DNA from 2 places in the Variovorax sp. GW821-FHT09A10 genome. Region 2 is predicted to be linked to the other one. Evidence: riboswitches for the same ligand, from Rfam matches in the RefSeq annotation. Region 2 holds a riboswitch; the other holds the start of a gene.
The links. Region 2 has a riboswitch for glycine ahead of AC07Q9_RS26360 (D-amino acid dehydrogenase). Riboswitches for the same ligand answer to the same signal wherever they lie in the genome.
Positions count from the first base shown of each region.

Region 1: it holds a riboswitch for glycine, as region 2 does, so the genes downstream of both, gcvT (glycine cleavage system aminomethyltransferase GcvT) here and AC07Q9_RS26360 (D-amino acid dehydrogenase) in region 2, are expected to answer to the same signal.

Region 1 covers NZ_JBWKPT010000002.1:1,325,379-1,340,023, forward strand. The annotation lists gene AC07Q9_RS12950 (AraC family transcriptional regulator) at 1-515, opposite strand, end outside; gene AC07Q9_RS12955 (MFS transporter) at 625-1,815, shown strand; gene AC07Q9_RS12960 (L,D-transpeptidase Cds6 family protein) at 2,059-2,532, shown strand; gene AC07Q9_RS12965 (hypothetical protein) at 2,627-3,163, shown strand; gene AC07Q9_RS12970 (N-acetylmuramoyl-L-alanine amidase) at 3,258-3,935, shown strand; glycine riboswitch at 3,985-4,075, shown strand; glycine riboswitch at 4,088-4,192, shown strand; gene gcvT (glycine cleavage system aminomethyltransferase GcvT) at 4,240-5,412, shown strand; gene gcvH (glycine cleavage system protein GcvH) at 5,484-5,855, shown strand; gene gcvP (aminomethyl-transferring glycine dehydrogenase) at 5,914-8,823, shown strand; gene AC07Q9_RS12990 (DUF3014 domain-containing protein) at 8,898-9,818, opposite strand; gene AC07Q9_RS12995 (DUF2855 family protein) at 9,961-11,079, opposite strand; gene AC07Q9_RS13000 (TetR/AcrR family transcriptional regulator) at 11,130-11,747, shown strand; gene AC07Q9_RS13005 (alpha/beta hydrolase) at 11,722-12,399, opposite strand; gene AC07Q9_RS13010 (NAD(P)H-dependent flavin oxidoreductase) at 12,439-13,479, opposite strand; gene AC07Q9_RS13015 (hypothetical protein) at 13,583-14,080, opposite strand; gene AC07Q9_RS13020 (UDP-N-acetylglucosamine 1-carboxyvinyltransferase) at 14,088-14,645, opposite strand, start outside.
Region 2 covers NZ_JBWKPT010000009.1:109,246-123,890, forward strand. The annotation lists gene AC07Q9_RS26295 (threonine dehydratase) at 1-123, opposite strand, end outside; gene AC07Q9_RS26300 (LysE family translocator) at 142-774, opposite strand; gene AC07Q9_RS26305 (VOC family protein) at 779-1,474, opposite strand; gene AC07Q9_RS26310 (PhzF family phenazine biosynthesis protein) at 1,489-2,412, opposite strand; gene AC07Q9_RS26315 (glutathione S-transferase family protein) at 2,418-3,059, opposite strand; gene AC07Q9_RS26320 (DJ-1/PfpI family protein) at 3,064-3,699, opposite strand; gene AC07Q9_RS26325 (aminotransferase-like domain-containing protein) at 3,714-4,901, opposite strand; gene AC07Q9_RS26330 (VOC family protein) at 4,956-5,363, opposite strand; gene AC07Q9_RS26335 (DMT family transporter) at 5,375-6,325, opposite strand; gene AC07Q9_RS26340 (LysE family translocator) at 6,322-6,921, opposite strand; gene AC07Q9_RS26345 (aminotransferase-like domain-containing protein) at 7,052-8,473, shown strand; gene AC07Q9_RS26350 (PhaM family polyhydroxyalkanoate granule multifunctional regulatory protein) at 8,538-9,356, shown strand; gene AC07Q9_RS26355 (FIST signal transduction protein) at 9,406-10,686, shown strand; gene AC07Q9_RS26360 (D-amino acid dehydrogenase) at 10,706-12,007, opposite strand; glycine riboswitch at 12,099-12,205, opposite strand; glycine riboswitch at 12,250-12,340, opposite strand; gene rfbB (dTDP-glucose 4,6-dehydratase) at 12,458-13,537, shown strand; gene rfbD (dTDP-4-dehydrorhamnose reductase) at 13,534-14,424, shown strand; gene rfbA (glucose-1-phosphate thymidylyltransferase RfbA) at 14,464-14,645, shown strand, end outside.

The sequences.
Region 1 (14,645 bases), on a different contig from region 2:
TGCGCGGGGTCGCGGATCAGCGCCTCGCACAGCGCGGCCAGGCGCGCGTGGCGCGGCATCGGCACATGCAGCGACAGCGCGGGCGCGGCCTCGATCTCGTCAAGGATCAGCTCCATCACGCGCTCGTCGCGCCCGCCCGGCGGGTAGTCCAGCGGCAGCGACACGGCCGCCACGATCAGCTCGCGCAGCAACGCGCCCACATGGATCACGCGGCACTCGGCGCCCAGGTCGGCGCGCGTGCCGGGCTCGACGAAGACCGTGCGCATCTTCACCTCGCCCGCCATGCGGATCTGGTGCGGCATGCCCGGCGGCACCCAGACGCCGCGCCCCGGCGGTACCACCCAGCTGCCGGCCGCGGCGCCGACCATCATCACGCCCGAGATCGCGTGGATGAGCTGCCCGCGCCGGTGCGCGTGCGGCGGAATGAAGGCGTCGCCCGCCGGGTCGGTGGCCAGCACGGCGACCGCGCGCGGGGTCGATTCGCCTTCGTCGGGGCGCAGATTCAGTTTGTCCATTTCACGACGATGTTTGCACATTCATAGCGAGAACATCTTTCCGTGTCTTCCTACGATGGCTTTTCTCCCTCTTTTTCTCCAACCGGACATCCAGGAAAGAAGCCATCGCATGAACACGCGCCGACTCGGGCTGCTCACCGGCACCCATGCCGTCAACGACCTCTACCAGGGCCTCGTGCCCGCGCTGCTGCCCTTCATGGTGCTGGAGCGCGGCTACAGCTACACGGCCGTGAGCGGCCTGATGCTGGCGGCCACCGGGCTGTCGAGCGTGGTGCAACCGCTGTTCGGCCTGTACGCCGACCGCCACCCGCGCGCCTGGCTCGTGCCCGTGGGCTTCCTGGTGGCGGCGCTGGGCGTGGTGCTGGCGGGCCTGAGCCAGAGCTACCTGCTGACCTGGATCGCGGTCGCGCTGTGCGGGCTGGGCATCGCGGCCTACCACCCGCCCGCCACCGTGGCCGCGCGCGCGGCCGGCGGCGCCTCGCAGAAGGCGATGAGCGTGTTCTCGGTGGGCGGCACCATCGGCGCCTCGTTCGCGCCCGTGTTGGCGGCCACGGTGGTCGGCGGCGGCAGCCTGTCGCGCAGCTATCTGCTGGGCATTCCCGCGGTGGCGATGGGCGTGGTGTGGCTCGCGGCCAACGCGCGGCGCAGCGCGGCCGCCCAGCACGCGGCCACGGTGGCGCGCGCCGCGCAGGCCCGCGCCCAGGTGCTGAAACCGCACAACGACTGGCGCGCCTTCAGCCTGCTGGTCGCGACCATCGTGGGCTGGTCGATCCCCTACGTCACGGTGCTGTCGATGCTCTCGCTGCGCATCACGCGCGACCTGCACGGCAGCACCTTCCAGGGCGCCGCGGCACTCACCGCCTTCACCGCCGCAGGGGCCGTGGGCACGCTGGCCGGCGGCTGGCTCGGCGACCGCATCGGGCGCATGGGCACCATCCGCAGCGGCTATCTGCTCGCGCTGCCGGCCATGGCGGGCCTCGTGCTTTCCTCCACGCCCGGCGCGGCGCTGGCCTGCACCGCGTGGCTCGGCATGAGCATGTTCCTGCCCTTCGCCGCGCAGGTGACGCTCGCGCAGGACTACCTGCCGCGCAACCCGGCCACCGCCAGCGGCATCACGCTCGGCCTCGCGCTCTCGGTCGGCGGGCTGGTGTCGCCGCTGTTCGGCCTGCTGTCGGATGCACGCGGACTCGGCGTGACGCTCACGGTGGTGTTGTGCGTGCTGTGCGTCGCGACCGTGCTGGCCTTGCGGCTGCGCAACCGGACGGTGCAGGTGATGACGGGCGAGGCTGCGGCGGCCTGAGCCCAACCCCACGCTCCCGGTGCACAGGGCACTGGGTGCTTCCCGCAGCGAAATCAAGGAGGAGCCGAAGGCGGGGGACATTCGCGGAGGGAAGCACCCGGTGTCCTGTGCACGCGCCCTGAACCACGGACCACCGAAATCCGTGGGCGATTCAACGCCGCACGCCTCCTCTTTCACTGCCAGAATCGACGCAAGCTTAGACGTCGAGCCTGACAGACAAGAAGAAGGAAAGAGAAGGACGCCATGCACCGAATCGTCGCCCAGGGCTGCAGCCTTGTCGCTGCCGGCTTGCTGGCCACCGCCGGTATCGCGGCCACGCCGGCCGCCGCGCCCGTTGCACCAGCAGCCGCCCCCGCCAACCCCACCAATCCCGTCACCCACCTTGCCGAAGTGGAAAGCGCCGTGCGCGCCTGGGCCGCCGCCTGGTCCGCGCGCGACGTGGAGCGCTACCTCGCCGCCTACGCGAGCGACTTCACCCCCGCGCGCGGCCAGACCCGCGAGCGCTGGGAGGCCGACCGGCGCGCCCGCATCACGGGCAAGTCGCGCATCAGCGTGGGCATCGAGGGGCTGGTGATCAGCGTCCAGGGCACCTCGGCCAGCGCGCAGTTCCGGCAGGTCTACCGCGCCGACGCGCTCACCGAAACCGACCGCAAGACGCTCGAGCTGCAGCGCGTGGGCACGCGCTGGCTGATCCGCAAGGAGAGCGCGGGCAACTGACGCGCCCCCTTGTCCCTGTAAGGCAAATGGTTCACGAAGATGTCACCACTTGCCACGATGCTGCAGCCTTCGACCTCCGAAAGCTGTGGCCGCCATGTTCCCCACCAAGACCGAGAAGGCACGCGACGAACTCCAGGCCGGGCAGCGCACGCTCAGCCAGCGTGAGCGCGCCCTGCTGCTCATGGCCGACGGCCGGCGCTCGCTGACCGACTTCAGCCCGCTGTTCCCCAGCCGCGTCGAGGCCGAGCAGGCGATCCAGGGGCTGATGCAGCGCGGCTACCTGCAGGTCGCGCGCCCGGTCGCGCCGCCTCCGGCACCCGCCCCCACGCCCGTCCCCGCCGCCGAGCCGATCCAGGTCGCCACCTCGGCCGACAGCTTCGACGGCAAGCGCTCGCTGGCCACCACGCGCATGTTCCTGTTCGACATCTGCGAGCGCATGTTCGTGCGCCGCGACCCGCGCTTCGCCAACCAGATGCGCGACGCCCTGCGCGAGGCCCGCGACCGCGAGGCCATGCTGACCATCGCCGCGCTGATGCTCTCCGAGATCGAGAAGGCCGCCGGCCCCGAGCGCGCCGACTCGCTGCGCGAGCGCATCGACAAGCTGCTGCCGCCGGCAGAAACCGTGCACTGAACCTCGCGAGAGCGGGTCGACATCCCCTGTTCAGGGGACGCGGACCTGCGGGGCTCGCTGCTAGAACTCACCTCCCAACTCAAGGAGGTTCAGCATGCCAAATCCGCAGAGCTATCACTTCACGCTTCCCAAGTCGAAACGACCGGGCGAAGTCTCCCTCAACGAGCCCTGGTACCCCGGCGTCCAGCCGTACTGGCCGACATGCACGACGAAACGATCGGTCGATCCGATCATGGGCATCACCACGGTGGTCATCCATGCCACGGCCGGCGGATCGTCTTCCGGTGCCATCTCGGTCATGAAGAAGCCGACCGACGCTGCCTCGTTTCACTGGCTGGTGCCCGATGAGGACGAGGCCCAGCACGGCGAACTGGTGTGGGCCTGCGTGCCCGAGGCGCTCGCTGCGTGGCACGTACGCAATGCGGCCTCGCATCCCGATGTGAACGACGGGGCCAAGCGGGTCAACCACTGGTCGCTTGGCATCGAGGTCGTGAACAAGCAGGAACTCGATCCGTTCTCCGATTGGCAAGTCGAAATCACGGCGCGCATCGTTCGCCACTGCTGGGCCAAATACCCCAACCTGGCCCATGTGGTCTCGCACGCCAAGCTGGACCCCGACCGCCGCACCGACCCCGGCACCCTGTTCGACTGGGAGCGCTTCAAGCACCTGGTCCTGAATGGCGAGGCCGATGCCATTCCCGTGGCGGTCGCCTCCGCCATGCCGCTCTCCCGCATCAGGCCGTCCCAGGCCGCGGGTTGCTGCCACACCTGAGGCCCCCACAGGCACGTCGACACCAGCCCCGGCCCCGCGATCCACTACACTCGCCGGGTCAGGAGAGAGCCCCGCGCGACGGGGCCGCCGAAGGCGCAGGGGTTCCCCGAACGCTCAGGCAAAAGGACTGACAAGACGCCGGCAACCACCGGCGTTTCCTTGCTGGAGAGAGGCCGTGGCATTGCACGCGGCCCACCGAAGGAGCAAACCCCGATCGTGGGGCGAATCTCTCAGGTAAAGCGGACAGCAGGGGTGGCCCGTGGCGTTGCAGCCATGGATTTCGACTGCCCCTTTGGAGTGCCCCGTGGCCGCTTCCTCCGCTTCTGACGCCCAACTTCTCAAGACCCCGCTGTACGACCTGCACGTGGAGCTCGGCGCCCGCATGGTGCCCTTCGCCGGCTATTCCATGCCCGTGCAGTACCCCGCCGGCCTCATGGCCGAGCACAAGCACACGCGCGACGCGGCCGGCCTGTTCGACATCTCGCACATGGGCCAGCTGCGCCTGGTCGGCCCCGATGCCGCCGCCGCGTTCGAAACCCTGATGCCCGTCGACGTGGTCGACCTGCCCGCCGGCAAGCAGCGCTACGGCCTGCTGCTGAACGACGAGGGCGGCATCCTCGACGACCTGATGTTCTTCAACGAAGGCAATGGCTCGCTCTTCGTGATCGTGAACGGCGCCTGCAAGGTGGCCGACATCGCCCACATCCAGGCCAGGATCGGCGCGCGCTGCCAGGTGCAGCCCCTGCCCGACCACGCCCTGCTCGCGCTGCAAGGCCCGCAGGCCGCGGCCACGCTGGCGCGCCTGTCGCCCGGCATCGAGCGCTTCGTGTTCATGACGGGCGGCGCGGTGCAGATCGGCGGCATCGCGGCCTTCGTCACCCGCAGCGGCTACACCGGCGAAGACGGCTTCGAGATCTCGGTGGCCGCAAAAGACGCCGACGCCCTCGCCCGCCTGCTGCTCGCGCAGCCCGAGGTGAAGCCCGTCGGCCTGGGCGCGCGCAACTCGCTGCGGCTCGAAGCCGGCCTGTGCCTGTACGGCAACGACATCGACACCACCACCACCCCGGTCGAAGCCTCGCTCAACTGGGCGATCCAGAAGGTGCGTCGCACCGGCGGTGCGCGCGAAGGCGGCTTTCCGGGCGCGGCCAAGGTGCTGGCCCAGCTGGCCGCCGTCGCCTCGGGCGCGGCCGGCCACACCGACCACAAGACGCTCACGCGCAAGCGCGTCGGCCTCGTGGCACTCGAACGCATCCCGGTGCGCGACGGCACGCTGCTGCAGTCGCTCGAAGGCCACGACATCGGCGCCGTCACCAGCGGCCTGCTCGGCCCCACGGCCGACCGCTGCGTGGCCATGGGCTACGTGGCCGCCGCCTTCGCCGAGCCCGGCACGCGCGTGCAGGCCATCGTGCGCGGCAAGCCGGTGCCGATGGAAGTCTCGACCATGCCTTTCGTGCCGACGCGCTACTACCGCGGCTGACCGACACTGAACCCCGCAGACCCGGCTAGGCTCTGCACCCCGATTCCATTTTTTCCACGAGGAGTTTTTTCATGAGCATCAAATACACCAAGGACCACGAATGGGTGGCGGCCGAAGGCGGCGCCGCCACCGTCGGCATCACCGTGCATGCGCAGGACGCGCTGGGCGACGTGGTGTTCGTCGACCTGCCTGAAGTGGGCAAGACCTTCGCGCAGGGCGAGGTCGCCGGTGTGGTCGAGTCGGTGAAGGCCGCCGCCGATGTGTTCATGCCCGTGTCGGGCGAGATCACCGAAGTCAACGAAGCGCTGCGCGCCGACCCGTCGCTGGCCAACAGCGACCCGCTGGCCGCCGGCTGGTTCTTCAAGGTCAAGCTGAGCGAACCCGCGCAGCTCGACGCCCTGCTCGACGCCGCCAGCTACGACAAGTTCGCCGCCGAATCCTGATCCGCTGAACAGCCGTTTCCTCGCACCTTCGTTCCTTCTCCCCCGAGCCTTCACCGCCATGCCGATTCCCGCCCTTCCCTCTTTGCAAGAACTAGAGAACGCCGAAGAATTCCTCGCCCGCCACATCGGCATCGATGCGGCGGACGAGGCGCGCATGCTGCCGGTGATCGGCTCCGAAACGCGTGCGGAACTCATCGACGGCATCGTGCCGGCGGCCATCCGCCGCGCCCGGCCGATGCGCCTGCCCGCGCCGGTCACCGAGGCCGACGCGCTGGCCGAGCTGAAGACGCTGGCGTCGAAGAACAAGGTGTTCAAGAGCTTCATCGGCCAGGGCTACTACGGCACGCACACGCCGGGCGTGATCCTGCGCAACATCCTGGAGAACCCCGCCTGGTACACGGCCTACACGCCCTACCAGGCCGAGATTTCGCAGGGCCGCATGGAAGCCCTGCTCAACTTCCAGACGATGGTGTGCGACCTCACGGGCATGGCCATCGCCAACGCCTCGATGCTCGACGAGGCCACGGCCGCCGCCGAAGCCATGACGCTCGCCAAGCGCAGCGTGAAGAGCAAGAGCAACGTGTTCCTCGTGTCAGGTGACTGCCACCCGCAGACCATCGAAGTCATCAAGACCCGCGCCGCGCCGCTGGGCATCGAGGTCAAGGTGAGCACGGTGTCGGAAACGCTGCCGCACCTGATGGTGAGCGGCGAGTTCTTCGGCGTGCTCGCGCAGTACCCGGCCACCACCGGCCACGTGCACGACCTGCGCCCGCTCGCAGGGCACGCGCACCAGTGCGACGCCGCCTTCATCGTCGCGGCCGACCTGCTGGCGCTGACGCTGCTGGTCGCCCCCGGCGAGTTCGACGCCGACATCGTCTGCGGCACCACGCAGCGTTTCGGCATGCCGCTGTGCAACGGCGGCCCGCACGCCGCCTACCTGGCCTGCCGCGATTCGTTCAAGCGCTCGCTGCCCGGCCGCCTCGTCGGCGTGAGCGTCGACACGCACGGCCAGCCCGCCTACCGCCTCGCGCTGCAGACGCGCGAACAGCACATCCGCCGCGAGAAGGCCACCTCGAACATCTGCACCGCGCAGGTGCTGCCGGCCGTGGTCGCCAGCATGTACGCCGTGTACCACGGCCCCGACGGCCTCACGCGCATCGCACAGCGCGTGGCCGTGCTCACCGCCATCCTCGCCAAGGGCCTGTCGCAGATGGGCCGCGAGCCGGTGAACACCACCGCCTTCGATTCGCTGACGATCCGCACCGGCGACGACACCGCCGCGATCATCGAGCGCGCACAGGCCGGCGGCGTCAACCTGCGCCAGCGCCTGCAGCAGCACCTGGGCATCTCGCTGGACGAAACCACCACGCGCGCCGACATCGAAACCCTGTGGGCCCTGTTCGTGCCCGCCGGCACCGCGATGCCGCGCTTCGACGAACTGGCCGCCAACACCACGCCGCTGATTCCCGAGGACCTGCGTCGCACCAGCGCCTTCCTCACGCACCCGGTGTTCAACACCCACAAGAGCGAGACCGCGATGCTGCGCTACATCCGCAGCCTCTCGGACAAGGACCTCGCGCTCGACCGCAGCATGATCCCGCTGGGCAGCTGCACCATGAAGCTCAACGCGACCAGCGAGATGATCCCCATCACCTGGCCCGAGTTCGCGAACATCCACCCCTTCGCGCCCGCCGACCAGCTGCAGGGCTACGCCCAGCTCGACGCGCAGCTGCGCGCCTGGCTGTGCGAGGCCACCGGCTACGCGGGCATCAGCCTGCAGCCCAACGCGGGCTCGCAGGGCGAGTACGCGGGCCTGCTGGCCATCAAGTCCTTCCATGAAGCCAAGGGCCAGGGCCACCGCAACATCTGCCTGATTCCCTCGTCGGCCCACGGCACCAACCCGGCCAGCGCCCAGATGGTGGGCCTGCAGGTGGTGGTGACGGCCTGCGACGCGCAAGGCAACGTCGACATGGACGACCTGAAGCGCGCCTGCGAGAAGCACAGCGCCCACCTGGCCGCCGTGATGATCACCTACCCCAGCACGCACGGCGTGTTCGAAACCCGCGTGAAGGAACTGTGCGAGCTCGTGCATGAGCACGGCGGCCGCGTGTACGTCGACGGCGCCAACATGAACGCGCTGGTCGGCGTGGCCGCGCCGGGCGAGTTCGGCGGCGACGTGAGCCACCTGAACCTGCACAAGACCTTCTGCATCCCGCACGGCGGCGGCGGCCCGGGCGTCGGTCCGGTCTGCGTGGTCGAAGACCTCGTGCCCTACCTGCCGGGCCATGCCACGGCCGGCGTGCCCTCGAACGGCGTGGGCGCCGTGTCGGCCGCGCCGCTGGGCAATGCGGCCGTGCTGCCGATCAGCTGGATGTACTGCCGCATGATGGGCGCCAAGGGCCTGCAGGCCGCGACCGAGACGGCCATCCTCAGCGCCAACTACATCAGCGCGCGCCTGAAGGACCACTACCCCACGCTGTACGCGAGCCCCAACGGCCACGTCGCGCACGAGTGCATCCTGGACCTGCGCCCGCTCAAGGACACCAGCGGCGTCACCGCCGAAGACGTGGCCAAGCGCCTCATCGACTACGGCTTCCACGCGCCCACGCTGAGCTTCCCCGTGCCCGGCACGCTGATGGTGGAGCCCACCGAAAGCGAACCGCTGGCCGAACTCGACCGTTTCGTCGACGCGATGATCGCCATCCGCGGCGAGATCCGCCGGGTGGAAGAAGGCGTCTGGTCGAAGGACGACAACCCGCTCAAGCACGCGCCGCACACTGCCGCCAGCCTGCTGGGCAGCGAGTGGAGCCACCCCTACTCGCGCGAACTCGGCGCGTTCCCGCTGGCCGAACTCAAGCAGGCCAAGTACTGGCCGCCGATCGGCCGCGTCGACAACGTCTACGGCGACCGCAACCTGTTCTGCAGCTGCGTGCCGGTGGGCGAGTACCAGGAAACCGAAGAGGCCTGAGCGCGAACGATCGTCAAAAATGAAAAAGGGGCGCCGCATGGCTTGCGGCGCCCCTTTTTATTTTCTTTCGCCCGTTACGGCGCCTTCTTGCCGGCCTGCTTCGCCACCTCGCCGGTGGCGATCTGCGCGCGCAGCCCGCGCAGGCTGGCCTTCATCTTGCGCTCGTTCTCGGGCCCCATGCGCACCAGGATCTTCTGGCCGGCCGAGAGCGATTCGAGCTTCGGGTCGACGTACTCGTAGCGCACCCAGGGCCGCTGCGAGGGAATCTCGCCCTTCACCTCGACCAGCTTCACCTGCACGGGCCCGGTGGGCTCGGGGGCCTGCAGCAGGTGGTCGATCACGGCGATGAAGCGGTCGTTGAAATAGCGCCCCGGATAGCCCAGCTCTTCGTACGCCTGCTGGAACAGCGGGTACAGCCGCGCATACACCGCCGCCGCCTTGGCCGGATCGACCGCCCCGGCCAGCATCACCATGCCGTTGTAGCGCGCCGCGTTGTTCGCCGCGATGGTCTGCACGCCGCCCTGCTGCGGCCCCTCGGTGATGAAGCGCTGCGGCGCGGGCTGTACGGGCCACTTGCTGGCGGGTGCCTGCTCGCGCGGCAGGTTGTCGACGGTGGCCACGAAGCGCCGCACCACGCCGTCGGACTGCAGGTAGGCCGCGACGGCCTTGCCGCCCAGCAGCTCGGTGAGCGCCTTCATCACGCGCGCATCGGAACTGGCCAGTGCGGGCAGCGCGGCATCGGGCGGGGCCAGCGCCTCGACCGGGTTCTGCGGGCCCTTGGGCTCTTCGGCCTTGGGCGGCTCGGGGGGCGCGTCGTTCGGTGCGACGGCCACGGGCGCGGTCGGCAGCGGCGCCAGTTGCTGCTGCTGGTACCAGCGCCAGCCGAAATAAGCCGCCACCAGCACGACCAGCGCCAGGCCGACGATGGTGCCCATCGGCGCTTCCTTGCGGGGTCGGAATTCAGGGGTGTCGCGGGGGGAGTCGGCGTCGGACATGGGCGGTTTCCTTTTGCGGGATGGCAGTGGGGAGACGAAAGGCAATGGTGCACCAGGATGGCCTGCACGGCCCGCACGATCGCCACGTTCTCGTAACCCCCTGTGACGCCCCACCCGCGCCGAAGTTCAGTCGCTCACGCTGTCACTCGCCGCCGATGCGCACCACATGCGCCTCGCGCGGATCGACGCGGCCCGCGTGCAGGTCGGCGATCACCGCCTGCGCATGCGCGAAGCCGCGGCCCTGAGCCAGCGTCATCCAGCGGTTGCCCGGGCGGCTCAGCTCGGCGATGAAGCGGCCCTGCGCGTCGTTGAAGCGGCGGTTGACCTCCTGCGGGCCCCAGTCGGCATTGCGCTTGCGGATCTGCACGGGCGCGAAGTAGAGCTTCGGCGTGGGGCCGGGCAGCGCGCTGGTGTCGCCCAGGAATTCGGTCTTCTGCGCCGAACCCGCATAGCAGTCGTACACCAGCGATTCGCCGAAGTGGTGGTGCACGGTGGTGCGCAGGTCGTCGTGGCCCGCGAAGTCGACGTACAGCGTGGGCACGTCGGCCGCGAGCGTCGCGATCTCGCCGTAAGCCACCGTGCGGTCGTAGCAGCCCAGCGCCTCGACGAAGGCGCGGTTGCCTTCCGAGGTGGCGGCGATGAGTTGCAGGCCTTCGCGGCGGCCGAGGCAGAAGGCCGTGCCGAACGCCGTCTTGCTCGAGGCGCTCGACACCACCACCTGCGTCGCGCCGAAGAAGCCGTTGTCTTCGAGGAAGTCGGCCAGCATGAACGAGGTGATGAACAGCGGGCGCACCAGCATCTGGTAGTCCTCCAGCGCGGCGACGTAGCCCGCGTCGTGGCTGCAGCGCATGTACTGGTTGTAGGCCGACACCAGTTCGCTGCGGTGCGCCGCGCCGTCGTAGAAGCCGCGCGGCGTCACGCGCACCGGCTGCATGCGCAGGTGGCTCGCAATGGAAAAGTAGCCGTAGAAGCGCTCGCCCACCGCCACGCCTTCCACGTTCGATGCCACCACGTCGGCAAAGCCCCAGGCCGGCATGTGGCCCCAGTCGGCGTCGCCGGTGGGAAAGAACTGCCAGTACTTCATCACCGCATCGCCGAAGGCCGCGTAGGTGATGTTGTTGGTGGTGAGCGAGAAGCGCTCGATCTGCATCAGCACCTCGCCCGGCTGCAGGCTGCCGGCGTCTTCCGAAGTGACGATGCGGGTGGTTCCGAGTGCGTTCTTGCGCGTTTCGAGGCGGGTTAAAGTGAATGCGTTGTTCATTCGCAAACTGTAGGACGGCCCGCTTCGCCGCGGGTTCGGAAACCCGGTCCATGCCCGCCGCTCCCCGCTCCAAGCCCCTGAAACGCCCCACGCAGGCGCGCAGCAAGTTCACCGTGCAGGCCATCTACGACGCCTTTGTTCGGATTTGGCGCGCGCAGGGCTGGGAGGGCGTGACCACGCGCGCCGTGGCGCTCGAGACCGGCATCGCCGTCGGCACCTTCTACGACTACTTTCCCGACAAGGAAGCCCTGCTCTCGGGCTATGTGCGCCACTGCGTCGAGGCGCTGCTGGCGCGACTCGACGCGGACGTGATCGCTCCTTCAGGCATCGACTGGCGCGAGCGCACGCAGCGCCTCGTGCGCCTCACCTGCGACACGCGCACCGACGGCTTGCCCGCCTTCGACCACGAGATGCTGATGCTCGAGCACCGCGTGGCCGAACCCAAGCACCACCGGCGCGTGTACGACGAGCTTCTCGCGCGCTGGACGCGGGCCTTCGCCGCCTGCCGCGACCTGCAGCCGCCGCCCTCGCCCGCCACCGTGCAGGCGCTGCTGACTGCGGCCTGGGGCGGGCGCCGCTACCGGCTGCTGGTGCAGCCCGACCCCATCGACGACGCGTGGGTCGCAGAGATGGAAGCGATGGTCAGGGCGCGGCTGTCGGCGCGCTGAGCGCCTGCAGCCACGCCAGCGTGCCCTGCAGCTCGGCCGGACGGATCTCGTGTGCGCCCGGAAAGTCCGAGCCCGACAGCGCCAGCGGCAGCCCGCGTGCCAGCTCGCGCGTGGCCTGCGCGGCGCTTGGTGGAATCACGTTGTCGGCGCTGCCGTGGCTCACCCACAGCGCCTTGCCCGCGAAGGCCTCGGGCGGTGCGATGTGCGGCACCACCTCGGGCAGCAGCCGGCTGTGCCACACCAGTGCGGCACGCAGTTTCTCGGGCTGCGTGAGCAGCAGCGACAACGACATGATCCCGCCCTGGCTGAAGCCGCCGACCACCACGCGCTCGGGCGGAATGCCCAGCTGCTGCGACGCCGACGTGACCATCTCGCCGATGAGGAAGCGGCTTTCGCGCTCCTGTTCTTCGTCGATGCGGCGCCCACCGTCGGCCAGCACCTGGAACTCGAACCAGGCGTAGGAACCGGGCGACAGCACGTACGGCGCGCGCAGGCTCAGCACGTGGAACTGCGGCGGCATCATGCGCGCCAGGCCGAACAGGTCCTGCTCGTTGCTGCCCACGCCGTGCATCAGCACGAGCAGCCAGGGTTCAGGGCCGCCCGAGGGTGCGGGGTGGTGCAGGAACTGCAGGGGCAGATGGAGCGATGTCATGGGTCGGAAGGGCTCGAAAAAAATGACGGACGGCGCGGCTCAGCGAAAGCCCTTGGCCAGCGCCCGCGTGACCTCGGCCGAGGACACCTCGCGGCAGCCGGTGGCGTTCTGCCCCGACCACAGCGGAGAAAAATCGCCGCTGCCCTGCGCCTCGGCCTTGGCGCGCAGCGGCGCGATGCCCGAGGTGGCGAGCGGAAATTCCGGCGCCGGGCCGATGGCACCCAGCTCGCGCATCACGCGGTTGACGATGCCGCGCGCCGGCCGGCCGGTGAACAGGTTGGTGAGCGCCGTGTGGCGCGCGGCCTCGCTCTTCAGCGCCGCACGGTGCAGCGCGCTGGTCGAGGCCTCGGGCGTCAGCAGATAGGCCGTGCCGATCTGCACGCCGGCCGCACCCAACGCCATGGCCGCGGCCACGCCGTCGGCATCCGCGATGCCGCCCGCCGCGATCACCGGCACCTTCAGTGCATGCACCAGCTGCGGCAGCAGCGCGAAGGTGCCGAGCTGCTTCGTGAGGTCGTGCGACAGGAAGTGGCCGCGGTGCCCGCCGGCCTCCAGCCCCTGCGCGATGACCGCGTCGGCTCCCTTGGCTTCGAGCCACAGCGCCTCCTCGACGGTGGTGGCCGAGGCCAGCACCTTCGCGCCCCAGCCGCGCACCTTGGCCAGCAGCGGCTCGGGCGGCAGACCGAAATGGAAGCTCACCACCGGCGGCTTGAACTCGGCCACCAGGTCGGCCACCTCGGCGCTGAAGGGGTTGCGCCCCGGCCCGTTCGGAATGGCGGCGGGGTCGATGCCGAACTCGGCGTAGTACGGCGCGAGCGCGCCGCGCCACACGGCTTCGCGCTCGGCACTCGGCACCGGCGGCGTGTGGCAGAAGAAATTGACGTTGTAGGGCTTGTCGGTGCCGGCGCGGATTGCCGCGAGTTCGCTGCGCATCGCGTCGGGGCTGAGCATCGCGCCCGGCAGCGAGCCCAGGCCGCCTTCGTTGCACACCGCAATCGCCATCGCACTGCCCTGCGCGCCGGCCATCGGCGCCTGGATCAAGGGAAGCTCGGTGCCGAGGATCTGTTGCAACGTCGTCATTCGGGGTGCGCTCCTGTGTCCGTGTGTCGAATGACGGCATTCTCCGGCGAAGCCGGTGGGCGCTGTGGCTGCGGGGTCATCGCGGGCGCAGCCGCCCGCCGGCTCAGCGCGCCTTGCCGAAGTCCTTCAGCTTGAAATCGGTGTCGTCCTGGTAGCCGTACAGGCGGCACACCGCGCGGAAGTCGTCCACCGCAAAGCCGGTCCAGGTGTAGTTGCGGGCGCGGCGGCCCGTCTGGCGGCTCTGCACGTCGAAGGACAGCGAGGCCTTCGGCTCCGGCAGGTTGATCGTCTTGTGCAGGCTGGGCACGAACTTGAAATCTTGCGTCTCGAAGCGCTTGGAGGCACCGAGCGCCGTGCGCACGACGATGGCCTCGGGCGTGAACTCGTAGCGCGACACGAACAGGTAGTCGCGCCGCACGGCGACGATGACCACGAGCGCCAGCAGCAGCGTCACCGCATAGAACAGCGGCGTGTTGATCGTGCGGTCGACCAGGAAGCGGTAGGCGTAGTTGAACACCAGCGAGGTCAGGCCGACCATCAGCACCAGCTGCCCGAGCTGCATCAGCAGCCACTTGCCTTTGTGCGAGACGGAAACGATCACGACCGTTTCACTCCTCGCTGGTCCACTCCACCTGCACGCCCAGGCTGCGCAGGTTTTCCACGAAGCGCGGGTGCGCGCGCCGGATCGGCGTGGCGTTGCGGATCTCGGACTTGCCTTCGATGCTCGCGGCCACCATGAACAGCGCGATCGCCACGCGGATGATGTAGGGGCTCTCGACCACCGCCGGCGTGAGCGCGTGGCCACCGAAGGTGATGAGCCGGTGCGGGTCGGACGAGAACACGTGCGCGCCGAACTTCGACAGTTCGCCGGTCCAGCCCAGCGCGCCGTCATACACCTTGTTCCAGAACATCGCGTTGCCCTGCGCGCGCACGCCCAGCGCAATGAAGATCGGCAGCAGGTCGACCGGGAAGTACGGCCACGGCGCGGCCTCCACCTTGGTGAGCACGTTGCTGGTGAACGGCGTCTGCACCTTCAGCGGACCGCTGCGGATGGCGCGCGACCAGCCGTCGGCATGCTCGATCTGCACGCCGAACTTGGCAAAGGTGCGGTCGATGAGCGGAAAGTTGCCGGGCGCGCTGTTGCGCACCACGACGTCGCCGCCGGT
Region 2 (14,645 bases):
CTTGGCCCAGACCGTGGCGCCCAGGCGCTGCGACAGCTGCGGCCAGGTGTACTGGGGCGTGGGCGGCATGGCCGCATGCACGGTGCGCTGCGCGGCTTCGATCTCTTCGCGGGTGAATCGCATCGACGTCCTTCGGGTTGCTTACTTGCGTTCGGTGAGCGCCACGCGCACGGCCAGCGCGGCCAGCACGCTGCCCATGATGTAGCGCTGCGCACGCAGCCAGCCTGCGCTTTGCGACAGCACGGCCGTGATGCTCGCGGCGCCGACGATCATCACGGTGTTGACCAGCGCGCTGCTCGCCATCTGCGCCATGCCCAGCTGCAGGCTCTGCAGCAGCACGGAGCCGCGCTCGGGGTGGATGAACTGCGGGAAGAACGACAGGTAGAACATCGCCACCTTCGGGTTCAGCAGGTTCGTGAGAAAGCCCATGCGGAACAGCTTGGCCGGCGGATCGGCCGGCAGCGCGCGGGCCTCGAAGGGCGCGGTGCCGCCGGGCTTGACCGCCTGCCACGCGAGCCACATCAGGTAGGCCGCGCCGGCGAAGCGGATCGCGTCGAACGCGACCGGCACCGCCAGCAGCAGCGCCGTGAGGCCCAGCGCCGCGGCGAACAGGTGCACCAGGAACGCCATCAGCACGCCGCCCAGCGAGATCATCCCCGCGCGGCGGCCCTGGATCAGCGTGCGCGACACGCAATAGATCATGTTCGGTCCCGGCGTGAGCGCCAGCAGCAGCGAGGCGAGGGCGAACCAGGCGATTTCGGTCAGGGTGAGCATGGGGTCAGAGTCCTTGCGATTCGAGGGTGACGGGGCCGCGCGGCGTGTCGAGCACGGCGACGAGGTTGGGCGGCCCGGCATCGACCGGCAGGCCGCCCATGCCGATGGCCGTGAGCGCGGCCGACAGCGCCGGCGCGCGCGGATGCGCCACGCGCAGCGAACGCAGCGCCAGGCCCGAGGCGGGCATGGCGTCGGTGGGGTGCACCGCGCCCCACTGGATCAGCGTGGGCAGCGCGCCGTAGAACAGGCGCTGGCCGTCGTCGCGCACCGTGATCTGCCATTCGAGCCGGCCGGCCGGTGTGTCGCGCGAGGCTTCGAGCAGGTGGCCGCGGTCGATGTGCGCATGCTCCTCGCGCGCGAGTGCCTGCGTGGCGGCGTGTGCATCGGGCACGCGCGCCACGAAGTGAATGAGCCGCGGGCCGCGCTGCGCGAGCGCGGCCTGCAGCGCGGCGTCGTCCAGGTCGAACCAGCGGCGCGTCTTCGGCCGCGACGGCGCCTTGCCGGGCTCGATCGCGATGATCTCGGCATAGGCGCGCGGGAACGCGGCGCTCGCGATGTTCAGCAGCTGGTTGTGCGTGCCCATCAGCGGGTGCACGCCGCCCGGCGCGGGCGTGACGCCGAGCGTGGCCTCGCACCATGCCACGCCCTCGGCCAGCGAGGCGGCGGCGATCACCAGGTGGTCGACTTCGGCGGGGTGCATGGTGTGGCTTTCGTTCAGAGCGTGACGTGGCCGTCGACGCAGGTCACGGCATCGCCGCCGACCCAGATCGTGCCGTCGCTGTCGCGCTCGATGTGCACGCGGCCCGCGCGGCCCAGGCACTGGCCTTGCGCGGCCAGGTAGCGCTCGGGCATGTGGCCGTCGGCGATCAGCCATTCGGCCAGGCTGGCGTTGAGGCTGCCGGTGACCGGGTCTTCCTGCACGCCGATGGGCTCGGCGAAGGCGCGCACCTCGAGGTCGATCTTGGCGCCGTCGTCGTTCGGCGTGGCGGGGCGGTTGCCGAAGGCGCGCGCCTCGCGGTTCGAGCGGCCGATGAGCAGCGAGGTGTCGTGCGCCGAGGGCACGCCGGCCACGCCGGCCTTCACGCCCAGTTCCTTCAGCGCGCGGTGGTCGGGCTGCAGCGCCAGCACGGCGTCGGCGTCGTTCAGCAGCAGGCCGAACCAGACCGGGCCGTTGTCGAGCACCTGCGCCGCGATGACCTGCTGCGCCTTCAGGCCCAGCGCGCCGGCCACCTTGGCCAGCAGCGCGGGGCTCGGGGCGCTGCGCTTGAGCGGCGGCGCGGCAAAGGCCAGGCGCTCGCCGTCGCGCCGCAGCGGCACCAGGCCCGCGCCGCACTGCTGCACCACGCGGCCCGCCACCTTGGGCTTGCCGCCGGCCTGCAGCCACGCATGGCAGCTGCCGATGGTCGGGTGGCCGGCAAAGGGCAGCTCGCCGCCGGGCGTGAAGATGCGCACGCGGTAGTCGGCGCCCGGGTCGGTCGGCGGCAGCAGGAAGGTGGTCTCCGACAGGTTGGTCCACTGCGCGAAGCGCTGCATGGCGGCGTCGTCCAGGTCCTGGCCGTCGATCACCACCGCGAGCGGGTTGCCGTAGTAGGCGGTGGCGGTGAAGACGTCGACTTGCTTGAAGGGGCGGGATTTCATCAGGGTCATTCGAGGGATAAATCAAGCACGCCACGCGTGCCCGGGCGGGAAAGCAGTTCCGAATACCAGCGCTCGACGTTCGGCCAGGTCGGCCGGCGGTACTCGGCGCCGGGCAGGCCGAACCAGCGGTGCGCCTCGCAGCCGATCGGGATGTCGGCCATGGTGAAGCGCTCGCCGGCCATGTAGGGGCGCTGCGCGAGGTGCGCGTCGAGCATGGCGAACAGCGCCTCGCTCTCGCGCACCGACGCGGCGATCAGCGCGGGCTGGCGCTCCGAGGGCGCCGTGCGCACCCATTGCACGAAGGCGTCGCGGCTGGCGCGGTTGAGCGTGGTCTGCTGCCAGTCCATCCAGCGCTCGGCGTCGAAGCGCGCGGGCAGCTCGCTCGGGTAGAGCGTGCCGTGCGAGTAGCGGGCGCACAGGTAGCGCACGATGACGTTCGACTCCCACAGCGTGACGCGCTCGGCGCCTTCGCCGTCGTCGATGGTGGGCACCATGGCGTTCGGGTTGAGCGCGCGGTACTCGGGCGTCTGCACCACGCCGAACTTGCCGCCAGCCTCGGTGCGCTGGAAGTCGAGCCCGAGCTCCTGCGCGCACCACACGACCTTGCGCACGTTGATCGAACTGATGCGGCCCCAGATGTTGAGCATGTGTTCAGTGTCCTTGTGCGGAGAGGGCGTCGGCCGTGGCCTGCAAGTACGGTTCGATGTTGCGCAGCGCGCGCGCCACGTAGTCGTCTTTTTCACCGACCGGCGCGACGTAGTGCAGCGCGCTCTTCGCGGCCTCGAGGCCCTCGGTGCGCGCGATGAGCCAGGCCGCGAGGTAGGGCGCCGAGAAGCAGCCGCCCGCGGTGGCCACGTTGCCCTGCGCGAAGAAGGGCTGGTTGAGCACCTCGACGCCGGCCTCCTGCACCCAGGGCTTGGTCGTGAGGTCGGTGCAGGCCGGCACGGTGCCCAGCAGGCCGAGCTTGGCCAGCAGCAGCGTGCCCGAGCATTGCGCGCCGATGAGCTGGCGCGACGGGTCGAGCCCGCGCAGCACGCCCATCAGGCCCGCGTCGGCGGCGATCTCGCGCGTGCGGATGCCGCTGCCGACGATCACCGCGCCCGCCTCGCAGGCCGCCTCGAGCGTCGCGGTGGCATGCACCGTGACGCCGTTCATCGAGGTCACGGTGGCGCTGGGCGAGGCCAGCGTCACGCGCCAGCCCGGCTTCTTCACGCGGTTGAGCACACCGAGCGCGACCAGCGAGTCGAGCTCGTTGAAGCCGTCGAAGGTGAGGATGGCGATGTGCATCGTCGTCGGCCCTGTCAGGCGTGGGCGGGGGCCAGCAGCGCCAGCTCTTCGCGCAGCGTGACGGCCAGCGCGGCGATGGCGGTGTCGATCTCTTCGACGCTGGCGGTCACGAACGACAGGCGCAGCGTGCGCGGATCGCCTTCGCCCGCGTAGAACGGCGCGCCGGGCACGAAGGCCACGTTGCGCTCGACCGCCTTGGGCAGCAGGGTCACGGTGTCGATGCCCTCGGGCAGGCGCGCCCACAGGAACATGCCGCCCTTGGGCGCGTTGAACTTCACGTCCAGGCCGGCCATCTCGCGCGTGAGCGCGGCCATCATGGCGTCGCGCTGGCGCTTGTACAGCGCGCGGATGGTGGGCACGTGGCGGTCCAGGAAGCCGTCCTTCATCACGGCCGAGACCATGCGCTGCGTGAAGATCGGCGTGTGCAGGTCGACCGCCTGCTTGGCCTGCAGCAGCTTGGGGAAGATGGCCTTCGGCGCCACCAGGAAGCCCAGGCGCAGGCCCGGGGCCAGCACCTTGGAGAACGAGCCCAGGTAGATCACGCCCTCGGGGTTGCGCGCGGCCAGCGGCAGCGGCGGGGCTTCGTCGAACCAGAGTTCGCCGTAGGGGTTGTCTTCGACGATCGGCAGGTTGGCGGCGGCTGCGGCGGCCGACACGGCGGCGCGGCGCGCCTCGGTCATGGTGCGGCCGGTGGGGTTCTGGAAGTTGGGCAGCAGGTAGACGAAGCGCGCGTCGGCCGCCTTGGCCACGAGGTCGTCGACGATCACGCCGTCGTCGTCACTGGCCACGCCCACGGGGTGCGGCTCCATCGGGCCGAAGGCCTGCAGCGCGCCCAGGTAGGTGGGCGTCTCGACGAGCACCTTGCTGCCCGGATCGATCAGCACCTTGGCCACGAGGTCGAGGCCCTGCTGCGAGCCGGTGGTGATGAGCACCTGCGACGCGTCGACGTCCCAGGGCAGCATGTCGGCCACGGCCTGGCGCAGCGGCGCATAGCCTTCGCTGGCGGCGTACTGCAGCGCGGCGGCACCGTCGTTGTGCAGCACTTCGGCGCAGGCGTCGGCGAATTCCTGGATCGGGAAGGTCTTGGGCGAAGGCAGGCCGCCGGCCAGGCTGATGATGCCGGGGCGCTCGGTGACCTTGAGGATTTCACGCAGCACCGAAGGGTTCATCTTGGCGGCGCGGGCGGCGAGTTTCCAGTTCATGGGAGGCTTTCTTCTTTCTGGCGGATGAGAGGTGAGGTGAGTCTGAGTGTGGGGTCAGGGCGGCGGGATGTCGCCACGGTGCACGACATGGATTTTGTTGCCGTCCGGGTCGCGCAGGTAGGCGCCGTAATAGCCCTGCCCGTAGCGGGGGCGGGGACCGGGCGCGCCTTCGTCGCGGCCACCGTGGCGCAGGGCCGCCTCGTGGGCGGCATGAACGGCCTGCGGCGAGGGCGCGCAGAACGCGACCATGCTGCCGTTGCCGGCGCTGGCGGGTTCGCCGTCCAGCGGGATGTACACGTAGAAGCGCGGCAGCGTCTGGCCCGGCACGATCCAGCAGGCGGCGTCGGGGCCGCCGTCGGGCGTCACGGGGCGGCGGATCAGGCCGAGCGGCGCCAGCACCGCGTCGTAGAAGGCGGCGGCGCGCGACAGGTCGGTGCAGCCGACGGTGACATGGCTGAACAGCGTCATGGTCGTCAGCTCCTGGCCTGCGGCTCGGCGCCGCGCGGAACGGCAGGCGCGGCCTGCGGTTGCGACAGCCGCTTGCCCACGACCACCGTGGCGACCACGGCGGCGGCGAAGCCCAGCGTCACGAGGTCGAGCGGTTCGCCCAGCAGCGGGATCGACGCGAGGATCGACAAAAAGGGCTGCAGCAGCTGCGTCTGGCTCACGCGCAGCGCGCCGCCCAGGGCCAGGCCGCGGTACCAGGCGAAGAAGCCGATCCACATCGAGAACATGCCCACGTAGGTGAAGCCGACCCAGGCCGAGGCGGCCACGGGCTGCTGCGGCCACAGGGCGATCGTGGCGGGCAGCGTCACGGGCAGTGCCATCACGCAGACCCAGCAGATCACGCGCTCGGCGCCCAGCGACGGCGTGACCTGCGCGCCGTAGATGTAGCCGACCGAGGCCGCGATGACCGCGCCGACCAGCAGCAGGTCGGCCCATTCGAAACCGAAGCCGTGCCCGCTCTGCTGTGCGCGCAGCACCGAGAACACCACCACCAGCAGGCTGCCCGCGACGGCGCAGAGCCAGAAGCCGAGGCGCGCGCGCTGGTGCAGCACCCAGGCCGCGACCGCGGCCGTGACCAGCGGCAGCAGCGCCGTCACCACCGCCGCATGGCTGGCCGTGACCACGCGCAGCGCAAAGGCCAGCAAGAGCGGAAAGCCGATCGCGTTGCCCAGCACCGCCATGCCCAGCGGCTTCCACTGGTGCGCCGCCGGACGCGGCGAGCGCGTGACCAGCAGGAAGATGGCCGACAGCACGCCCGCCAGTGCCGCGCGCCCGACCGTGACGAACCACGGCGACAGCTGCGGCGCGTCTTGCGTGCCCGTGGCCAGCCGCGTCATTGGCAGCGTGATGGCGAACAGCGCGACGCCGACCATGCCGAGCCACATGCCCAGCGTTTCGTCCTTGAGGGCGAGCTTCATACGCCCACCATCCACCAGGCCGTGAGCACGAGGACGAGGCCCATCGCGCGGTTGAACCACAGCAGGCGCGTGCCCTTGGCCAGCCACTCGCGCAGCAGCGCGCCGACCAGCGCATAGGCGAAGTTGCTCGTGAAGGCATAGGTCAGCATCACGGGCGCGACGATGGCGAAGCGCGCGAGCGCGTCGGGCTGGCCGGCGATCCAGCCCGCCACCAGCGTGAGCGCCAGCAGCCAGGCCTTGATGTTCACGAACTGCAGCATCACGCCCTGCGTGAACCCGACCGAGAGGCTGGCGTTGTCGGCCTTGCCGAGCTGGGCGCTGCCGCTGAGCTTGTAGGCCAGCCACAGCAGGTAGGCGATGCCCAGGCCCTTGATCGCCAGGCGCAGCGGCGGCATCGCCACCACCAGCGCGCCGAGGCCGGCCGCGCAGATGGCGAGCAGCAAGGTCCAGCCCACCGGCACCGCGACCACGAAGCGCATCGCACGCGGCAGGCCGCCGTTGGCCGCCAGGGCGGTGGAGAGCGTGGTGTTGGGTCCGGGCGAGAAGCTCATCGCCGTGGCCAGCACCAGCAGCGCGGTGAATTCTTGCCAGTTCATGTCACAGACTCTAAACTTGAGACCATTACAGTTCCAGTACAGATGATCGAACAAATCTGAAATCTGTATTGGTCATTCCTTCGACACACGCCGCCCTTTTCTCGCTCTCTGTGCGATGCAGCCCGATCCGATGCTGACCCGAACCTCCACCCAGTCCCTGACCGGGCAGCTGGCCGATCGCCTCGCCGAGCGCATCCGCAACCGGCTGCTGGCCCCCGGCGCACGCCTGCCCTCGGTGCGCGAGTGCGCACGCCAGCAGGGCGTGAGCCCGTACACCGTGGTCGCCGCGTACGACCAGTTGCTCGCGCAGGGCCTGGTCGAGGCGCGCCGCCAGCGCGGCTTCTATGTGCGCGACGCGGCACCCGTGCCCGAGAGTTCGCGCAACCCGGCGCATGCCGCGCCCGAGGTCCCGCCGATGATGGCCTCGCGCGTGCCGGCCGATGCCAGCTCGCTGATCCGCAGCATGTTCCACCGCCCGAGCGACAAGCCGCAGCCGGGCATGGGCGTGTTCCCGCCCGACTGGATGGCCTCGACCTTCCTGGCGACCGCGGTGCGCCGCGTGACGACCACGTCGGCGCTGCAGGAACTGTCGCTGCAATACGGCGAGCCCTCGGGCGACCTCGCGCTGCGCCGCAGCCTGTCGCAGAAGCTGGTGCGCATCAACGTGCCGGCCGGGCCCGACCAGATCGTCACCACCATCGGCGCCACGCACGCGCTGGACATCGTGAGCCGCACGCTGCTGCGCGCGGGCGATCCGGTGATGGTCGAGGAGCCCGGCTGGGCGCTGGAGTTCGCCCGGCTCGAAGCGCTGGGCATGCGCATCCTGCCGGTGCCGCGCCGCGCCGACGGGCCCGACCTCGACGTGATGGCGCAGTACTGCAAGCTGCACAGCCCCAAGCTCTTCGTCAGCGTGAGCGTGCTGCACAACCCGACCGGCTACAGCCTCACGCCGGGCAGCGCGCACCGCGTGCTCAAGCTGGCCAACGAACACGACTTCCACATCGTCGAGGACGACACCTACAGCCACCTCGCGCCGGAGCACGCCACGCGCCTGAGTGCGCTCGACGGGCTGCAGCGCACCATCTACGTCAGCGGCTTCGCGAAGATCCTGGCACCCAACTGGCGCATCGGCTTCCTGGCCGCCTCGCCCGCGCTGAAAGAGCGGCTGCTGGAGACCAAGCTGCTGGCCACGCTGACCTCGCCCACGCTGTTCGAGCGGGCGCTGTCGTGGTGCATCGACCAGGGCCAGCTGCGCCGCCATTCGGAGCGCGTGCGCATCCGCCTGGACGGCGCGCGTGGCCGCGCGGTGAAGCTGGCCATGTCGCACGGCTGCACCTTCGCCTCGGAGCCGGCCGGGCTGTTCGGCTGGGTCGACACGGGCGTGGACACCGACGCGCTCACGCAACGCATGCTCGACCAGGGCTACCTGCTGGCGCCGGGCTCGCTGTTCCATGCGCGCAGGCCGCCGAGCACGATGATGCGGATCAACTTCGCGACCTCGCAGGACGCGAATTTCTGGAAGGTTTTCAGCCGGGTCAGGGACGAGCTCTGATTCGCTTGCAAAGGGCTTGGAGTAAGCTGGCAGCACAAGAAAACCCAGCCAGGAGACCTCCCGCATGAGCAACGCCAGCAAACCCTTCGACTTCAGCCAGTTCGTCCCCGGATTCGACTTCCTGAAGAACCTCGCCGGCGGTGCCGCCGCGGGCTCCGGCTCGGTGCCCGGCATCCCCAGCCTGGCGAGTTGGGTCGCGCCCACCATGAGCGTCGAAGAGGTCGACAAGCGCATCCAGGAACTCAAGACCGTCCAGTACTGGCTCGAACAGAACGGCCATGCGCTCAAGGCGACCATCCAGGCGCTCGAGGTGCAGAAGATGACGCTGTCGACCCTGCGCGGCATGAACGTGCGGATGGAAGACATCGCCAGCGCGTTCACCAAGCAGGCAGCGGCCATGGCGCCGGCGCCGGCGCCTGCACCGGCCCCTGCCCCTGCCCCTGCCCCTGCCCCTGCCCCTGCCCCCGCACCGCGGCCCGAACCGGAAGCCGTCGAGGAAGAGGAAGAAGAGTTCGACGAGGCCGAGGAAGAAGCGGAAGAGGAAGCCCCGGCGCCGAAGAAGACATCGCGCGCCAAGCCCGCAGCGTCCAACGGCGCCGCCGGCGTCGTCGACCCGATGCAATGGTGGGGCTCGCTCACCGAGCAGTTCCAGCAGATCGCGAGCACGGCGCTGCAGGACGCGGCGCAGCTCAAGGTGCCGGCCATGGCGCAGCCGCTGGCCGACGCCGTGGGGCAGGTCATCGGCAAGGCGACGGCGGCGCGCAAGCCGGCCGCCAAGACCGCGGCGAAGAAGGCCGCCGCCAAGAAAGCCGCGCCGGCACCCGCCGCGCGCAAGAAAACCACGTCCACCGCCGCGCGCAAGCGAACCTCCGGCCGGCGCTGACGTCTTACAGACACCTTTCCAGACGACGACGCACGGGTCGGTACGCACCATGAAACTGTTTCCCACCGGCCATGCCACCCACCCGCAATGGCGCATGGCCGCCGGCCTCGTGCTGGCCCAGTTGCGCGCACAGATGGCGCTGCCCGACTACGCGTCGAACCCGACGCTCGGGCTGCTCTACATCACCGACCACTACGCGAGCGAGGCGCAGGAGATCCTCGATCACCTGAGCGCCGAGCTGCCCGAGGTCACCGACTGGTCGGGCACGGTCGGCATCGGCGTGTCGGCCAACAACGCCGAGTACTTCGACGAGCCCGGCCTGAGCCTGATGCTGTGCGCGCTGCCCAGCGACCAGTACCGCGTGTTCTCGGGCGTGGCGCCGCTGGGCAGCTCCGAAATGAGCGGCTTCGAGGCGCACACCGCGCTCGTGCACGCCGACCCCGCCACGCCCGACCTGGGCGAGCTCATCGGCGAGATGGCGGGCCGCACCGACACCGGCTACCTGTTCGGCGGGCTCTCGTCCGGCCGCGGCGGGGCGCTGCAGTTCGCGGTCGGCGGCAACGGCAACATCCGCGGCCACGGCGCGGCGGGCGGTGTGTTCTCGGGCGGCTTGTCGGGCGTGGTGTTCGGCGAGGGCGTGCGGCTGGTGTCGCGCGTCACGCAGGGCTGCCAGCCGCTGCGCACGGGCGGCGCGCGCGAGCGCGAGATCACCGAGGCCGACGGCAACCTGCTGCTGGCGCTCGACGGCGAACCGGCGCTCGACGTGCTGCTGGCCGACCTGCAGGTGTCGCTCGACCGGCCGCAGGAGGCCATCGACGCCGTGCGCAACACGCTGGTCGGCCTGGCCGACGCGGGCAGCGACGGCATTCGCCGCACCGGCGACCTGGGCGCCGACGTGCTGGTGCGCCACATCATCGGCCTCGACCCGACGCGGCGCGGCATCGCCATTGCCGACAACGCCGAGGCCGGCATGCGGCTGAGTTTCTGCCGCCGCAACGCGCAGGCGGCGCGCGCCGACCTGATGCGCATCTGCGCCGAGATCCGCGAAGAGCTCGAGCCCGAAGAACAGACGCTGGCCACCGCGCGCGCCGTGGCGGCCGGCGAGGCCGAGGCCGCGCCGCATCCCGCGCGGCGCATCGCGGGCGCGGTGTACGTGAGCTGCTCGGGGCGCGGCGGCCCGCACTTCGGTGCGCCGGGCGCCGAGCTGCAGATCGTGCGGCATGCGCTGGGCGACGTGCCGCTGGTCGGCTTCTTCGCCGCGGGCGAGATCGCGCGCCATCACCTGTACGGCTACACCGGCGTGCTGACGGTGTTCACCGCACCGGACTGAGGTCCGGCGCCGGTCGCGTTCAGGCCGGTTGCAGTGCGCGCGGCGCGGGCGCCGGCATGCCGGCGAACGCGAAATCGACCTCGGGCGCCAGTCCGCTCACGATGCGCGCAATCGACTTGCCCGAGCCGCAGGCGTGCGTCCAGCCGAGCGTGCCGTGGCCGGTGTTGAGGAACAGGTTCGGCAGCTTGGTCTTGCCGATCAGCGGCACGTTGCTCGGCGTGGCCGGGCGCAGGCCGGTCCAGAACTGCGCGCGCTCGGTGTCACCGGCGCCAGGGAAGAGCTCTTCGACGCGCCGCACGATGGCTTCGCAGCGCACGCGGTTCAGGTCGCGGTCGTAGCCGTTGAGCTCGGCCGTGCCGGCGATGCGCAGGCGGTCGCCCGATTCGGAGGTGTAGCGCGAGAACACCAGCTTGTATTCGTCGTCGGTGAGCGAGACCTGGTGCGCTTTCGATGCGTCCTTCACGGGCAGCGTCACCGAGTAGCCCTTGGCCGGGTAGATCGGCAGGCGGATGCCCAGCGGCGCGGCGTACAGCGGGCTCAACGAACCCATCGCAAGCACGAAGGCGTCGCCGCGGATGCGCTGGAAGCGGCCTTCGTTGTCGGTCGCCTCGACGTGGTCGATGCTGCCGCCGGCTTCGCGCAGCGCGGTCACCGTGTGGCTCATGAGGAACTTCACGCCGGCCGCCTCGGCCAGCTTCACCAGCTCGCGCGCGAAGCGGTTGGCGTCGCCCGATTCGTCTTCGGCGGTGTAGGTGGCGCCGGCGAGTTGGGGGCGGATGTGGGCGAGGGCGGGTTCGATCTTGATGGCCTCGTCGGCCGAGATGACCAGGCGTTCGCAGCCCAGGGCGCGCATCTGCTCGGCGGGCGCGAGGGCGCCGTCGAATTCTTTTTGCGTCGTGTAGAAGTGCAGGATGCCTTGCGTGCGCTGGTCATAGTTCAGGCCGGTGTCTCGACGCAATTGCTGCAACATTTCCCGGCTGTATGTACCGAGACGAACGATCTGTTCGATGTTGTGGCGGGTGCGCGCGGGGGTGCATTCGCGCAGGAACTGCAGACCCCAGAGCCACTGGCGCATGTCGGCGCGGATGCGAAAGAGCAGCGGCGCATCCTCCTTGCCGAGCCATTGCAGCACCTTCAGCGGCGCGCTCGGATTGGCCCAGGGTTCGGCATGGCTGACCGAGATCTGGCCGCCGTTGGCGAAGCTGGTTTCGGCGGCCGGGGTGGCCTGCCGGTCGATCACGGTCACCTCGTGGCCGAGTTGCTGGAGGTAGTAGGCCGACGTCACGCCGAGCAGGCCGGCGCCAAGAACGATCACACGCATTGCAAGTACCTTTGAGTTTGCAGCGCTTGAACGGCGGGCGTGGAGTGCTATTGAAAAAATAGCAAGCAACCGGACGACCGCTGTCCAAGTTGCCGCTCCCCCTGTCCTCGGTACCTGAGAGATTCACCCTGCTGCACCCGCAGCGGGTTTGCTCCTTCGGTGCGCCACATGGCGTGACGGCTCTCCAGACGGCTGTATCGATGAGTGCAGTACTGACCCCTTGCCGAAATTCCGTGGCGTTGCCTGGAATGTCGTCGGGCCGACCTGAGCGTTTATGGGAGTTTGCGCCTTCGGTAGGGCCTCCGTGGAGGCCCGCTCTCCTGCAATTGTTGGCGATTGTAGGCGGGCCCCGCAAGCCGGCCAAGCCCTGTACATCGGCACTTCACACCGATGGGATAATTGAATGTTGATTTTCGGTAAAGCAAACTTTTTTCTACAGGTGGGGACTCCATGATCCTGGTTACCGGCGGCGCAGGCTTCATTGGCGCCAATTTCGTACTCGACTGGATCGCGCAGGGCAACGAGCCCGTGGTGAACCTCGACAAGCTGACCTACGCAGGCAACCTTGAGACCCTCGCATCGCTCAAGGGCAACGCGAACCATGTCTTCGTGCAGGGCGACATCGGCGACAGCGCGCTGCTCGATCGCCTGCTGGCCGAGCACAAACCGCGTGCCGTCGTGAACTTTGCCGCGGAATCGCATGTGGATCGTTCGATCCACGGCCCCGAAGACTTCGTGCAGACCAACGTGCTCGGCACCTTCCGCCTGCTCGAATCGGTGCGCGGTTACTGGAACGCACTGCCGGCCGACCAGAAGGCCGCCTTCCGCTTCCTGCATGTGTCGACCGACGAGGTCTACGGCTCGCTCTCCAAGACCGACCCGGCCTTCACCGAAGAGAACAAGTACGAGCCCAACAGCCCGTACTCGGCCAGCAAGGCCGCCAGCGACCACCTCGTGCGCGCCTGGCACCACACCTACGGCCTGCCGGTGGTCACCACCAACTGCTCGAACAACTACGGCCCGTTCCACTTCCCCGAGAAGCTGATCCCGCTGATGATCGTCAACGCGCTGGCCGGCAAGAACCTGCCCGTCTACGGCGACGGCATGCAGGTGCGCGACTGGCTCTACGTGAAGGACCACTGCAGCGCCATCCGCCGCGTGCTCGAGGCCGGCAAGCTCGGCGAGACCTACAACGTCGGCGGCTGGAACGAGAAACCCAACATCGAGATCGTCAACACCGTGTGTGCGCTGCTCGACGAACTGAGCCCTCGCGCCGACGGCAAGCCGTACAAGGAACAGATCACCTACGTCACGGACCGCCCGGGCCATGACCGCCGCTATGCCATCGATGCGCGCAAGCTCGAGGCCGAGCTTGGCTGGAAGCCCGCCGAGACCTTTGACACCGGCATCCGCAAGACCGTCGAGTGGTACCTCGCCCACGGTGACTGGGTGCGCAACGTGCAAAGCGGCGCGTACCGCGAATGGGTCGAGAAGCAGTACGACGCTGCGCCTGCAAAGGCTTCCGCATGAAGTTGCTGCTGCTCGGCAAAGGTGGACAAGTCGGCTGGGAGTTGCAGCGCAGCCTCGCGCCGCTCGGCGAACTGGTCGCGCTGGACTTCGATAGCACCGACTTCCACGCCGACTTCAGCAGTCCCGAGCAGCTGGCCGCCACGGTGCTGGCCGTGCGCCCTGACGTCATCGTCAATGCCGCCGCCCACACCGCCGTCGACAAGGCCGAGAGCGAGCCCGACTTTGCGCGCAAGCTCAACGCCACCTCGCCCGGCGTGGTGGCCGAGGCCGCGCAGCAGATCGGCGCGCTGATGGTGCATTACTCCACCGACTACGTCTTCGACGGCAGCGGCACCCGCCCCTGGAAAGAAGACGACGCGACCGGCCCGCTCAGCGTGTACGGCCAGACCAAGCTCGAAGGCGAGCAGTTGGTGGCGCAGCATTGCGCGAAGCACCTGATCTTTCGCACCAGCTGGGTGTACGCCGCACGCGGCGGCAACTTCGCCAAGACCATGCTGCGCCTGGCCAAGGAGCGCGACAAGCTCACGGTCATCGACGACCAGTTCGGCGCCCCCACCGGGGCCGAGTTGCTGGCCGATATCACTGCACACGCCATCCGCGCCACCTTGCAAGACCCGACCAAGGCCGGGCTGTACCACGCCATCGCCGGCGGCGAGACCACGTGGCACGGCTACGCGCGCTTCGTGCTCGAGATGGCGCAGCAGGCTGGCGTCGAACTCAAGGCCGGCCCGCAGGCCGTGGAGGCCGTGCCCACCAGCGCCTTTCCGACGCCCGCGAAGCGCCCGCACAACTCGCGGCTCGACACCACCAAGCTGCAGACCACCTTCGGCCTGCGACTGCCGCCCTGGCAGGAAGGCGTGGCACGCATGTTGCGCGAGACGCTCTGACCGACTGATTTTTCCCGGCCTCCCACACTAGAAGACCCCATGACGCAACGCAAAGGCATCATCCTTGCCGGTGGCTCCGGCACCCGCCTGCACCCGGCCACGCTCGCCATGAGCAAGCAACTGCTGCCGGTGTACGACAAGCCCATGATCTATTACCCGTTGAGCACGCTGATGCTCGGCGGCATGCGCGACATCCTGATCATCAGCACGCCGCAGGACAC